DNA from 3 places in the Kineococcus deserti genome. Region 2 is predicted to be linked to each of the others. Evidence: predicted binding sites of a transcription regulator. Region 2 holds the regulator's gene; each other region holds the start of a gene.
What was found. The regulator LexA, encoded in region 2, represses DNA repair genes until DNA is damaged. The targets are predictions, from matches to a motif close to TCGAACANNTGTTCGA.

Region 1 (3,267 bases), on a different contig from region 2:
AGGTCGTCGCGACGGGCCAGCAGAGCGCGGCCGAGTTCCGAACCCGGCCCGAGCAGCACGGCCAGCGCCGGCCGGCCGTCGGCGCGGCCGGCGTGGGCGGCGACGAGCTCGAGGTTGCTGACCGGGTTTCCGCGTTGCCCACCCAGGTGGGTGGCGCTGACCAGTCGGCACAACGCGGCCCACCCGTTCCCGGCCCCGGCGTCGTCGGCGCCCAGCGCCAGGACGACGATCCTCGGCAACCTCGGGTCGACCACGGCACCACCGCGGGCAGGAGTTCGGGCGGTGGTGCGGCGCACGGCGACCGAGGGATCGGCCCACGGCGGGAGCCCGTCGGCCAGACCGGTCGGGGTGGTGGCGAGGTCGACGCCCAGGACGGGGTTCAGACCGGCCTCGCTGCAGGAGCGGACGAACTTCACCGCACCGTAGAGACCGTCGCGGTCGGTGAGGGCGAGGGTGGGCATGCCGAGCCCGGCGGCGCGGGCGACGAGGTCGGCCGGGGTGGAGGTGCCGTGGCGCAGTGAGTACCCGGAGGCCACGTGCAGGTGCGGAAAGGCCTCGCTGGTCGACGCGGCGATCGGTGCGGTGCCCTGCGCGGCGGTCAGTGCGGCGGTGGTCATGGGGACGTCCTTCGGTGGAACGCGCCCGTGGGGAAGACCGGAGCAGCGGTGTTTCTGGGTCGGTCTGGTCTGCTGGGGTCGTCGGACGAGGTCAGCCCGCCAGCGGTAGGGCGCTGAGGCCGAGCCGGGACTCCACGACGCGGTGGAACCGTTCGGCGTCGGCCAGCAGGTCGTCGGCGGATGCGGCGTCCACCATCCCGGTGCGGCCCGCCTCGACGGCCGACCGCACCGCGGCGGTCGAGGCGAACCGGTCGGACCAGCCCTGCAGGTCCGGCGCGAGGGCCTGCAGCATCTCCCACACGCTGCGCGGACCACCGCCGCGCCGGCCCCGGACGGCGGGACGACCGTGCACCGCGACGAGGGCGGCCCCGGCCCGCAGCGCCGCGAGGTGGGCGTGGACGTAGCGCTCGGCCACGTCATCGGTGCGCAGAGCGGTGAGGAGCTCGTCCTCGCACCGGGCGAGGAGGTCCAGAGCGGCTGTGGTCAGCGGGCGGGGGACGCCCGCAGGGACGTCGAAGGTGGTGGGCATCGCGTTCTCCTCCGGTCGTTCGGTCGGTCTGCTGCGGGTCGGTGGGCCGTCAGTCGCTGACGCGCAGCAACTGCCAGTCCTCCGACGCCTCGGACGAAGGAGTACCAGCGCCCTCCGACACAGCGGCCGTCCCAGGCGCCACAGGGCGGGCGAGGTCATAGACACCGGCTCCGCCGGTGCGGCCGATGCTGGCCTCGACGCGGAAGACCTCGCGTTCGAGGTCGCCGATCTCCAGGACGGCGCGCTTCGTCGGCCCCTTCCCGGAACCGGTGGCATCACCGTGGACCGCGGCCACCGCGGCGTGCTCCCACCAGGCGCTGCGTTCGCGCCAGCAGGACAGCACCTCCCGCACGACGTAGAGCCGTCCGCGCCAGACGAACTGGACCGGGGCACCCGCCGTCCCGCCCACCTCGCCGGACTGGACGTGCACCTCGTCGGAGAACCGTCTCACCGTTGTCACCCTCCCCACTCGAGCCGGCGCCGCGACGGATCGCGCAGCGCGGCGAGCCGGGGGAAGCGGCTCGCGAGCACGCACTCGGGGCGCGGCCCGCGGAGCTTCCCCTCTCCGGCGGACCGCGCCTCGAGCGGTCTCATCATGTTCGAACGCCGGTTCGAACACATCTCGAAGCTACACCACGGTGCTCAGGTGGCGTCAACGGTGGAGCGGGTTGTCCACAAGACGGAGCGTCGCTTCGCAACACGGATCGTAACCAACGCGGACGGGTCACCCGAACGGCCGACGGGTTGTCCACAGTCCCCCGTTCGGCGCCTCCACCCAGCCCAGGATCGTGCGACGGTGCGCCCGTGATCCAGCTCCGTCCCGCCTCCATCGCGGTCGCCGGCCTCGCCGTGGCCGGCCTGGTCGCCGGGTGTTCGAACGAGACCGCGCCCACGGTTCCAGCGGCGGCGAAGCCTGTCGCGACGACGCCGGCAGACACAGCTCTCGAGGCATCCGCTTCGCCCGACACCTCCTCTCAGCCGGCCCCGACCGCGACTCGCGTGTTGCCAGCGCCCGAGTTGTCGGAGCTGGGCACAACCTTCACTCAAGACGGCGCCAGCGCCTTCGCTGGCTACTACGTGCAAGTGCTGAACTACTCGAGGAACTCAGGAGACGCTGGACCTCTACGCGCCATCTCCGACGCTGGATGCTCCGGCTGCAGCTACAACATCGACGAGATCCAAAAGATGTTGGAGGGCGGGTACTCACACGTAGGCTTGGAAACCCGCTTCAGAGGAACTTGGTATCTGCAGTGGAGTCCGGACATCGGCGAAATTCAGATGGACGTCTACGTCGATCGCGACCCTCACGTGATTGTCGATGAGAACGGACGCGAAGCCGCTCAGATCCCTGGCGCCAAAGAGGCTTCATTCTTCCTCTGGTTGAAGTGGGTAGATGGTCGATGGCTCGTTTGGGAGACGGAGTGAGGGCCTGCAGGACCGCAGGTGTGACAGCCGCCATGGCGGCGCTGACCCTTTCCGGTTCCATCACCGCGAACGCGAACGTCGACTCGTCCGGAACATGGAGCGGGGCAGACGCCGTCATTGATGCCAGCTCGGGGCATGCATCCGCGAGGCCCGGCAGACATGATCGAGGAGGACGACCCGCAGGCTCTGCTCCCATCGAAGTGGTCCGCACCCCCGCCTGCAGCCGCAACGGCCCCGAGGGCTCCCTCGGCGACAACTCCTGCGGTGCCGCCGCGAACAACTGCCCACCCGGCCAGACCCTGACCACCACCTGGGTCCAGAACCAGGGCGATCCCCGGTGGACCAACGGTGGAACCCGCTGCACCACCGACGCCACCCCCGGCGACCCCGTCACCCTCCCCACCGTCACGGTCAGCGACCTGCGCCGCGTCGGCCTGCCCGCGAGCCCGCTGAACCTCCAGCCGGGCAACGGGGAAGCCCTCCTGAACGTGCCGCTGATCCTGCACACCACCGCCGAGACGGCCGTCCGGAACACCACCGTCCTGGGGTACCCGGTCACCATCCGGGCCACCCCGACGAGCTGGACGTGGACGCTCGGGGACGGAACCACGCTCGGGCCGACCACCGATCCGGGCAGGCCCTACCCGCAGCAGACCCTCACCCACACGTACACCGAACCCGGCGACCACCAGATCA
Region 2 (3,267 bases):
TCAGGGCCAGGCGACCACGCCGGGTCAGCCGCAGCGGTCGTGCGTGCGCACGAGGACGGACGTGCGTGCGCGGGTGCGGGACGGTGCGGCGGCGGGAACGCGCGGGCGCCGCGGCCGGCCGGTGGGCGGCGGGCAAGGAGCCGGGTAGGGCGAGGACGGTGGTGCTCACGGACGTGGACCTCCAGCTCGGCGGCACCACGATCGAACGGGTGTTCGATGCGGTGCGACTGTTCTACCACCGTTCGAACGGTGGAGCGCAACCCCGTGACTCCACGGGGGAACGCCGACAGACGGTGCCACCGACCTGCGACACGAGCTCCCACCTGCGACGACGCCTCAGCGCGCCCCCGCCGCCGGCCACCTCACGACGCGTAGCGCCTGGCCGCCCGCTCCCGCGCCCGGGCCGCCTCGACCTCCCGGTCCTTCGGCGGCGCGGCCGTCACCAGGTCCTCGAGCAGGTGACGGGTGGCGTGCTCGACGGCCGCGACGGCCCGCTCGAAGGCCTCGGCGTTGCGGGCCGACGGCTTCGTCGTCCCGGCCACCTTCCGCACGTACTGCAGGGCGGCCGCGCGGACCTCGTCGTCGGTGGCGGGAGGCTCGAAGTTGTGCAGCTGACGGATGTTCCGGCACATGGCGTCCACGCTAGGCACCGGTGACCCGCCCCACCAGGGTCGTGCGACACGCCCGGTTCGAACAGGTGTTTGATGGAGGGGGGCGCGCTGGTTACCGTGGCGCCACCCGGCGACCCCCGTCGCCGGGCGACCTGGGACAGGAACGGACAGGGAGATCGACGTGGCCGAGGTGCTGGGTGGGACCGACGGGAGCGGACCGGCGATGGAGCCGTCGCAGCAGTCCGCCACGATCCACGAGTTCCCCGACCCGCCCCTGGTCCGCGACGGCCTGACCAACCGCCAGCGCCGGGTGCTGGCCGCGATCCGCGAGTGCGTCGAGTCCCGCGGCTACCCGCCGAGCATGCGCGAGATCGGCCAGGCCGTCGGCCTGACCAGTCCCAGCAGCGTCGCCCACCAGGTCAAGACGCTGGAGAAGCTGGGTTTCCTGCGCAAGGATCCGCGCCGGCCCCGCACGCTCGAGGTCGTCTCGCCGCCCCCGCAGTACGGCTGGGGCCTGGTCAGCGGCACCGAGGACACGGCCGGTGACAACCGGCCCCGTCCCACCTACGTCCCGCTCGTCGGCCGCATCGCCGCCGGTGGCCCCATCCTGGCCGAGGAACTGGTCGAGGAGGTCTTCCCGCTGCCCTCCCAGCTCATCGGCACGGGCGAGCACTTCATGCTCCGCGTGGTGGGTGAGTCCATGATCGAGGCCGCCATCTGCGACGGCGACTGGGTCGTCGTGCGCCGCCAGCCCACGGCCGACAACGGTGAGGTCGTGGCCGCCATGATCGACGGCGAAGCCACGGTCAAGGTGCTGCAGCGCAAGGACGGTCACGTGAAGCTGCTGCCGCGCAACCCCTTGTTCGACCCCATCGACGGCGACGAGGCGACGGTCCTGGGCAAGGTCACCGCCGTCCTGCGCAGCCTCTGAGGGGTCTCAGCCCACGGGCTGGACGAGCTCCACGGCAGCCTCGACCACCAGGCGGGGCGAGGTGAGCACGGGAACGTGCAGGTCGCGCAGCAACGGCGCTGCGTCGACCATGCTGGCCTGGGCCAGGACCACGACGTCCACCGGCGGGTCCAGCGGCACCACGGCCCGGCGCACCGCGTCGGCCACGCCCGTCGTGTAGGTCAGCAGGTCCCCGGACTCGAACGCCGACCAGGTGTCGGTGCACCGCACGTCGACGAAGTCCACGACCCGGCCGGTGCTGGCGGCGCACTCGCGCAACAACGGCATGAGCGTGGCCGCCGCCTCGTCGAGGGAGGCGACCACGGCGATGCGCCGCCCGGCCAGCACGGCGGCCTCGGCCATCGGCCGGTCCACCCGCACCACCCGCAGACCCATCTGCGCCCCGACGGCCTTCGCCGTCGGGCCGATCGTCGAGCACGTGCAGACGACGACGTCCGCCCCCTCGGCCACCAGCCGTCGCAGCCGGTCGGCGATGGCCGACCGCACGCTGTCGACGCCGCGGGCGCGTGCCGCGACGAGCAGGCCGGTGTCGACGAGGTGACGGTCGGCCACGGTCTCGTCGCGCTGGTCCAGGAGGTCGCTGAAGGTGCGCACGTGGGCGTGCGCGGTGTGCAGGAAGCCGACGGTGGCCACCCGACGAGGATGCCATCCCCACCGCGCCCCGTCAGCCGCCACCTGCGGGTTCACCCTCACAGCTCACCCTTCCCTCAGCCGGCGCAGGGACGCCAGCACGGTCTCGGTCGAGGTCGTGGGCCAGAAGTCCGGCAGCGTCTGGCGCAGGAAGCCGCCGTAGCGGGCCGTCGCGAGCCGGGAGTCGAGCACGGCCACCACCCCGCGGTCGCCCGCGGCGCGGATGAGCCGGCCGGCGCCCTGAGCCAGCCGTACCGCGGCGTGCGCCACGGAGACCGTCAGGAAGCCGTTGCCGCCGGCGACGTCCACCGCGCGGGCGCGGGCGGACATCAGCGGGTCGTCGGGGCGCGGGAACGGGATCCGGTCGATGACAACCAGCGAACAGCTCGCCCCGGGCACGTCGACGCCCTGCCACAGCGACATCGTGCCGAACAGCGAGGTCTCGGGGTCGGCGGTGAAGTCGCGCACGAGCTTGGGCAGCCGGTCCTCGCCCTGGCACAGCACCGGGGTGCTCACCCGTTTGCGCAGCGCCTCGGCGGCCTCCTCGGCGGCCCGGCGGGAGGAGAACAGCCCGAGCGTCCGCCCGCCCGCGGCCTCGACGAGCGCCGCGAGGTCGTCCAGGGCGGCCTCACTGGCGCCGCGGCCCGGCGGCGGCAGGTGCCGGGCCACGTAGAGGATCCCCTGCCGGGGGTAGTCGAAGGGGCTGCCGACGTCGACGCCGGTCCACGGCGTCTTCGCACCCTTCTCCCCCTTCAGGCCGAACGCCCCGGCGACCGGGTCGAAGGACCCGCCCAGGGTCAGGGTCGCCGACGTCGCCACGACGGTCCGCTCGCTGAACAGCTTCTCGCGCAGCAGTCCCGCCACCGACAGCGGCGCGATGTGCAGCGACGGCGGCCGCGCGGCGGCGCCGAACCCGGCGGTCACCCAGGCCACGTCGTAGCTGTCCTGCGCCCCGCGGCCGACGTCCTCGGCGAGGCGTTCGGCGACCGAGAACACCTCCTGCACGGCCGCGCGCGCCAGGTGCCGGGCGCCGCGGGACTCGGTGTCCTCCTCCTT
Region 3 (3,267 bases), on a different contig from region 2:
CCGTGGCACTCTGTGCCCCATGCGCGTCAGCGAGTTCTGGACCCTGGTGGAGGACGAGTTCGGAGTCGGCTACGGCCGGTCGCTCGCGGCCGACCAGCACCTGCTGGCCCTGGACGACCGCACCGCGCGCGAGGCGCTGGACGCCGGCGTGGAGCCCAAGCAGATCTGGCTGGCGCTGTGCGACGCGATGGACGTGCCGGACTCGCGCCGCCTGGGCAGGGACCGCCGCCCTCCCCGCCCGTGACCGCTGCCGGCTACTCCCCGGTGGCGCCGTCGATCCGCTCGCGCAGGAGGTCGGCGTGGCCGTTGTGCCGCGCGTACTCCTCGACGAGGTGCACGAGCACCCACCGCACGCTCGTGGTGCCCTGCCGGGAGTGCTCGAAGGTGTCGTCGAGGGAGTGCGCCGCCAGCACGGCGCGCGCGAGGTCCTGCTGGGTGGCCAGTTCGGCCAGGTCGACGGCCGGGTCGGCGTCGTCGACGTCGTCGAAGTCGCCGTCCGGATCGGCCTCGGACCAGTAGCGGGGCGCCACGTCCTCGCCGGCGACCCCGCCCTGCCACCAGCCCCGCTCCACGTCGGCCAGGTGGCGGACCATGCCCAGCAACGACATCGACGACGGCTCGACGGAGCGGAGCCGCAACTGCTCGGCGGTCAGCCCCTCGACCTTCCGGGCGAAGGTGGCGCGGTGGTAGTCCAGGAAGCCCTCGAGCGTCGCGCGCTCGTCGCCCACGTACGGCGCCTCCTCGCGCTCCGGCGCGGCGGGAACGGTGAACGTCACAGCCACCACAGTCCCGCACCCACGGCGTTCGTCCGCAGCCGGTAGGCGCTGGTCGAGGCGGCCACGAACAGGTCGCTGCCGTCGGCCCCGCCGAAGCAGACGTTGGCGACGACCTCGCCGACGACGACCTCGAGCAGGCGCGTGCCGTCGGGGGCGAACACCGTGACCGCGTCGCCGTTGGAGGTCCAGACGTTGCCGGCGGTGTCGACGCGGAAACCGTCCGCCAGACCCCGGTCGACCTCCACGAAGACGCGCCCGTTCTTGACGACCGGTCCCGACGGCCGCGCCTGCGGGCCGCGGCCGCCGCGGATCCCGGTCAGCACGTCGTAGACGCGGATGAGCCGGTGGGTGCCGTTGCCGGGCGTGCCGGCCCCCGAGGTGTCGGCCACGTACAGCAGCCTCTCGTCGGGGGAGAAGGCCAGACCGTTGGGCTCCTCGACGTCGGTGACCACGACGCGCAGCTCGCCGGAGTCGGGGTCGAGGCGGAAGACGAAGTTGTCGCCGTACTCGCGGAAGCCCTCGTGGCCCTCGACGGCCACGGTGATGCCGTACGGCGGGTCGGTGAACCAGATCGCGCCGTCGGAGGCGACGACGACGTCGTTGGGGGAGTTGAAGCGTGCCTGGCCGAAGCGGTCGACGAGCACCGTCGTGGTGCCGTCGGCCTCGGTGCGCTCGAGCGCGCGGCGGCCGTGCGAGCAGGCCACGACCCGTCCCTGCCGGTCCAGCGTGCGGCCGTTGGTGAACTCGACGTCGTCGCGGTGCACGGTCAGGCCACCGTCCACCCCGCTGCTCTCGTCCCAGCGCAGGATCCGGTTGCCGGGGATGTCGCTGAAGATCAGCGCCCGCTCCTGCGGCAGCCAGAGCGGGCCCTCGGCCCAGGTGCTGCCCGAGCCGAGGCGTTCGAGGACGGCACCGGCCGGGACGAGGGCGGCACCGCGCGGGTCCAGGATCTGAGCAGACGTCTGCGTCACGCCGCGCAGCCTAGTGATCTCCCGACACGCACGGTCGCAGGACTTGGGATCGAACACGTGTACGGATAGCATCGCGGTGTCCACAGGGGGCTCGCCGGGCAGCTCGTCCACACCCTCCCGCTCGTACGGGGGTCGTGTCGGAGGTCTGTCCTAGCGTTCCCCGCAGTCAGTTGGAACCCAGACCCTGAGGTGAGGACATGCCCGCTCCTGCGGACCGCGAGAAGGCCCTCGACGCCGCCCTCGCAGCGATCGACAAGAACTTCGGCAAGGGCTCGGTCATGCGGCTGGGCGACGACGTCCGCCCGCCCATCGAGGTCATCCCGACCGGCGCGATCGCCCTGGACGTCGCCCTCGGCATCGGCGGCCTGCCGCGTGGCCGCGTGGTCGAGGTCTACGGCCCGGAATCCTCCGGCAAGACGACCGTCGCCCTGCACGCGGTGGCCAACGCCCAGCGCGCCGGCGGCATCGCGGCGTTCATCGACGCCGAGCACGCTCTGGACCCGGACTACGCGGCCAAGCTGGGCGTGGACACCGACGCGCTGCTGGTCTCCCAGCCCGACACCGGCGAGCAGGCGCTGGAGATCGCGGACATGCTGATCCGCTCCGGTGCGCTCGACATCATCGTCATCGACTCCGTCGCCGCGCTCGTGCCCAAGGCCGAGATCGAGGGCGAGATGGGTGACAGCCACGTCGGTCTGCAGGCCCGCCTCATGTCGCAGGCGCTGCGCAAGATCACCGGTGCGCTGAACCACTCCGGCACGACGGCCATCTTCATCAACCAGCTGCGCGAGAAGATCGGCGTCATGTTCGGCTCTCCGGAGACGACGACGGGCGGCAAGGCGCTGAAGTTCTACGCCTCGGTCCGCCTGGACGTGCGTCGCATCGAGACGCTCAAGGACGGCACCAACCCGGTCGGCAACCGCACCCGGGTCAAGGTCGTCAAGAACAAGGTCAGCCCGCCGTTCAAGCAGGCCGAGTTCGACATCATCTACGGCCAGGGCATCTCCCGCGAGGGCGGGCTCATCGACCTCGGTGTCGAGCACGGCTTCGTCCGCAAGTCCGGCGCCTGGTACACCTACGAGGGCGACCAGCTCGGCCAGGGCAAGGAGAACGCCCGGGCCTTCCTGCGCGACAACCCCGACCTCGGCGACGAGATCGAGAAGCGCATCAAGGAGAAGCTCGGCATCGGTGCCCGCCTCGACGCCCCGGCCGAGCCCGACGCCAAGGTCGACTTCTGAGCCGTCGCCACGAGCAGGTCCCTCCCGGTCCGGACGAGAACCCGGACCGGGAGGCCGACCCGCGCGAGGTCGCCCGCACCATCGCCCTGCGCCAGCTGACGATGGCTCCCCGCAGCCGTGCGCAACTGGAGCAGAAGTTGGCCGCCAAGGACGTCCCCGAGGACGTCGCGGTCGAGGTGCTCGACCGGTTCGAAGAGGTCGGCCTCGTCGACGACCGCGCCTTCGCCGCCGGCTACGTGCAGTCCCGCAGCAGCGGACGGGGGCGGCGGGCGCTGGCGCAGG

Region 1: a site for LexA is predicted at 1,746-1,761, ahead of ACRYR2_RS10505 (DUF6504 family protein). Genes of this name have one in related genera too.
Region 3: a site for LexA is predicted at 1,797-1,812, ahead of recA (recombinase RecA). Genes of this name have one in related genera too.

Annotation. Positions count from the first base shown of each region.
Region 1 covers NZ_JBJLSI010000010.1:75,737-79,003, forward strand. Annotated here, with positions in the region: gene ACRYR2_RS10495 (DNA polymerase III subunit alpha) at 1-617, opposite strand, end outside; gene ACRYR2_RS10500 (SAV_6107 family HEPN domain-containing protein) at 709-1,146, opposite strand; gene ACRYR2_RS10505 (DUF6504 family protein) at 1,196-1,597, opposite strand; gene ACRYR2_RS10510 (DUF6318 family protein) at 1,951-2,571, shown strand; gene ACRYR2_RS10515 (PKD domain-containing protein) at 2,772-3,267, shown strand, end outside.
Region 2 covers NZ_JBJLSI010000006.1:188,573-191,839, forward strand. Annotated here, with positions in the region: gene ACRYR2_RS07380 (LysM peptidoglycan-binding domain-containing protein) at 1-169, opposite strand, end outside; gene ACRYR2_RS07385 (DUF2277 domain-containing protein) at 363-632, opposite strand; gene lexA (transcriptional repressor LexA) at 835-1,542, shown strand; gene ACRYR2_RS07395 (aspartate/glutamate racemase family protein) at 1,549-2,214, opposite strand; gene ACRYR2_RS07400 (ATP-dependent DNA helicase) at 2,278-3,267, opposite strand, start outside.
Region 3 covers NZ_JBJLSI010000017.1:2,159-5,425, reverse strand. Annotated here, with positions in the region: gene ACRYR2_RS14045 (DUF3046 domain-containing protein) at 20-244, shown strand; gene ACRYR2_RS14040 (DinB family protein) at 255-776, opposite strand; gene ACRYR2_RS14035 (SMP-30/gluconolactonase/LRE family protein) at 773-1,747, opposite strand; gene recA (recombinase RecA) at 1,945-2,985, shown strand; gene ACRYR2_RS14025 (regulatory protein RecX) at 2,982-3,267, shown strand, end outside.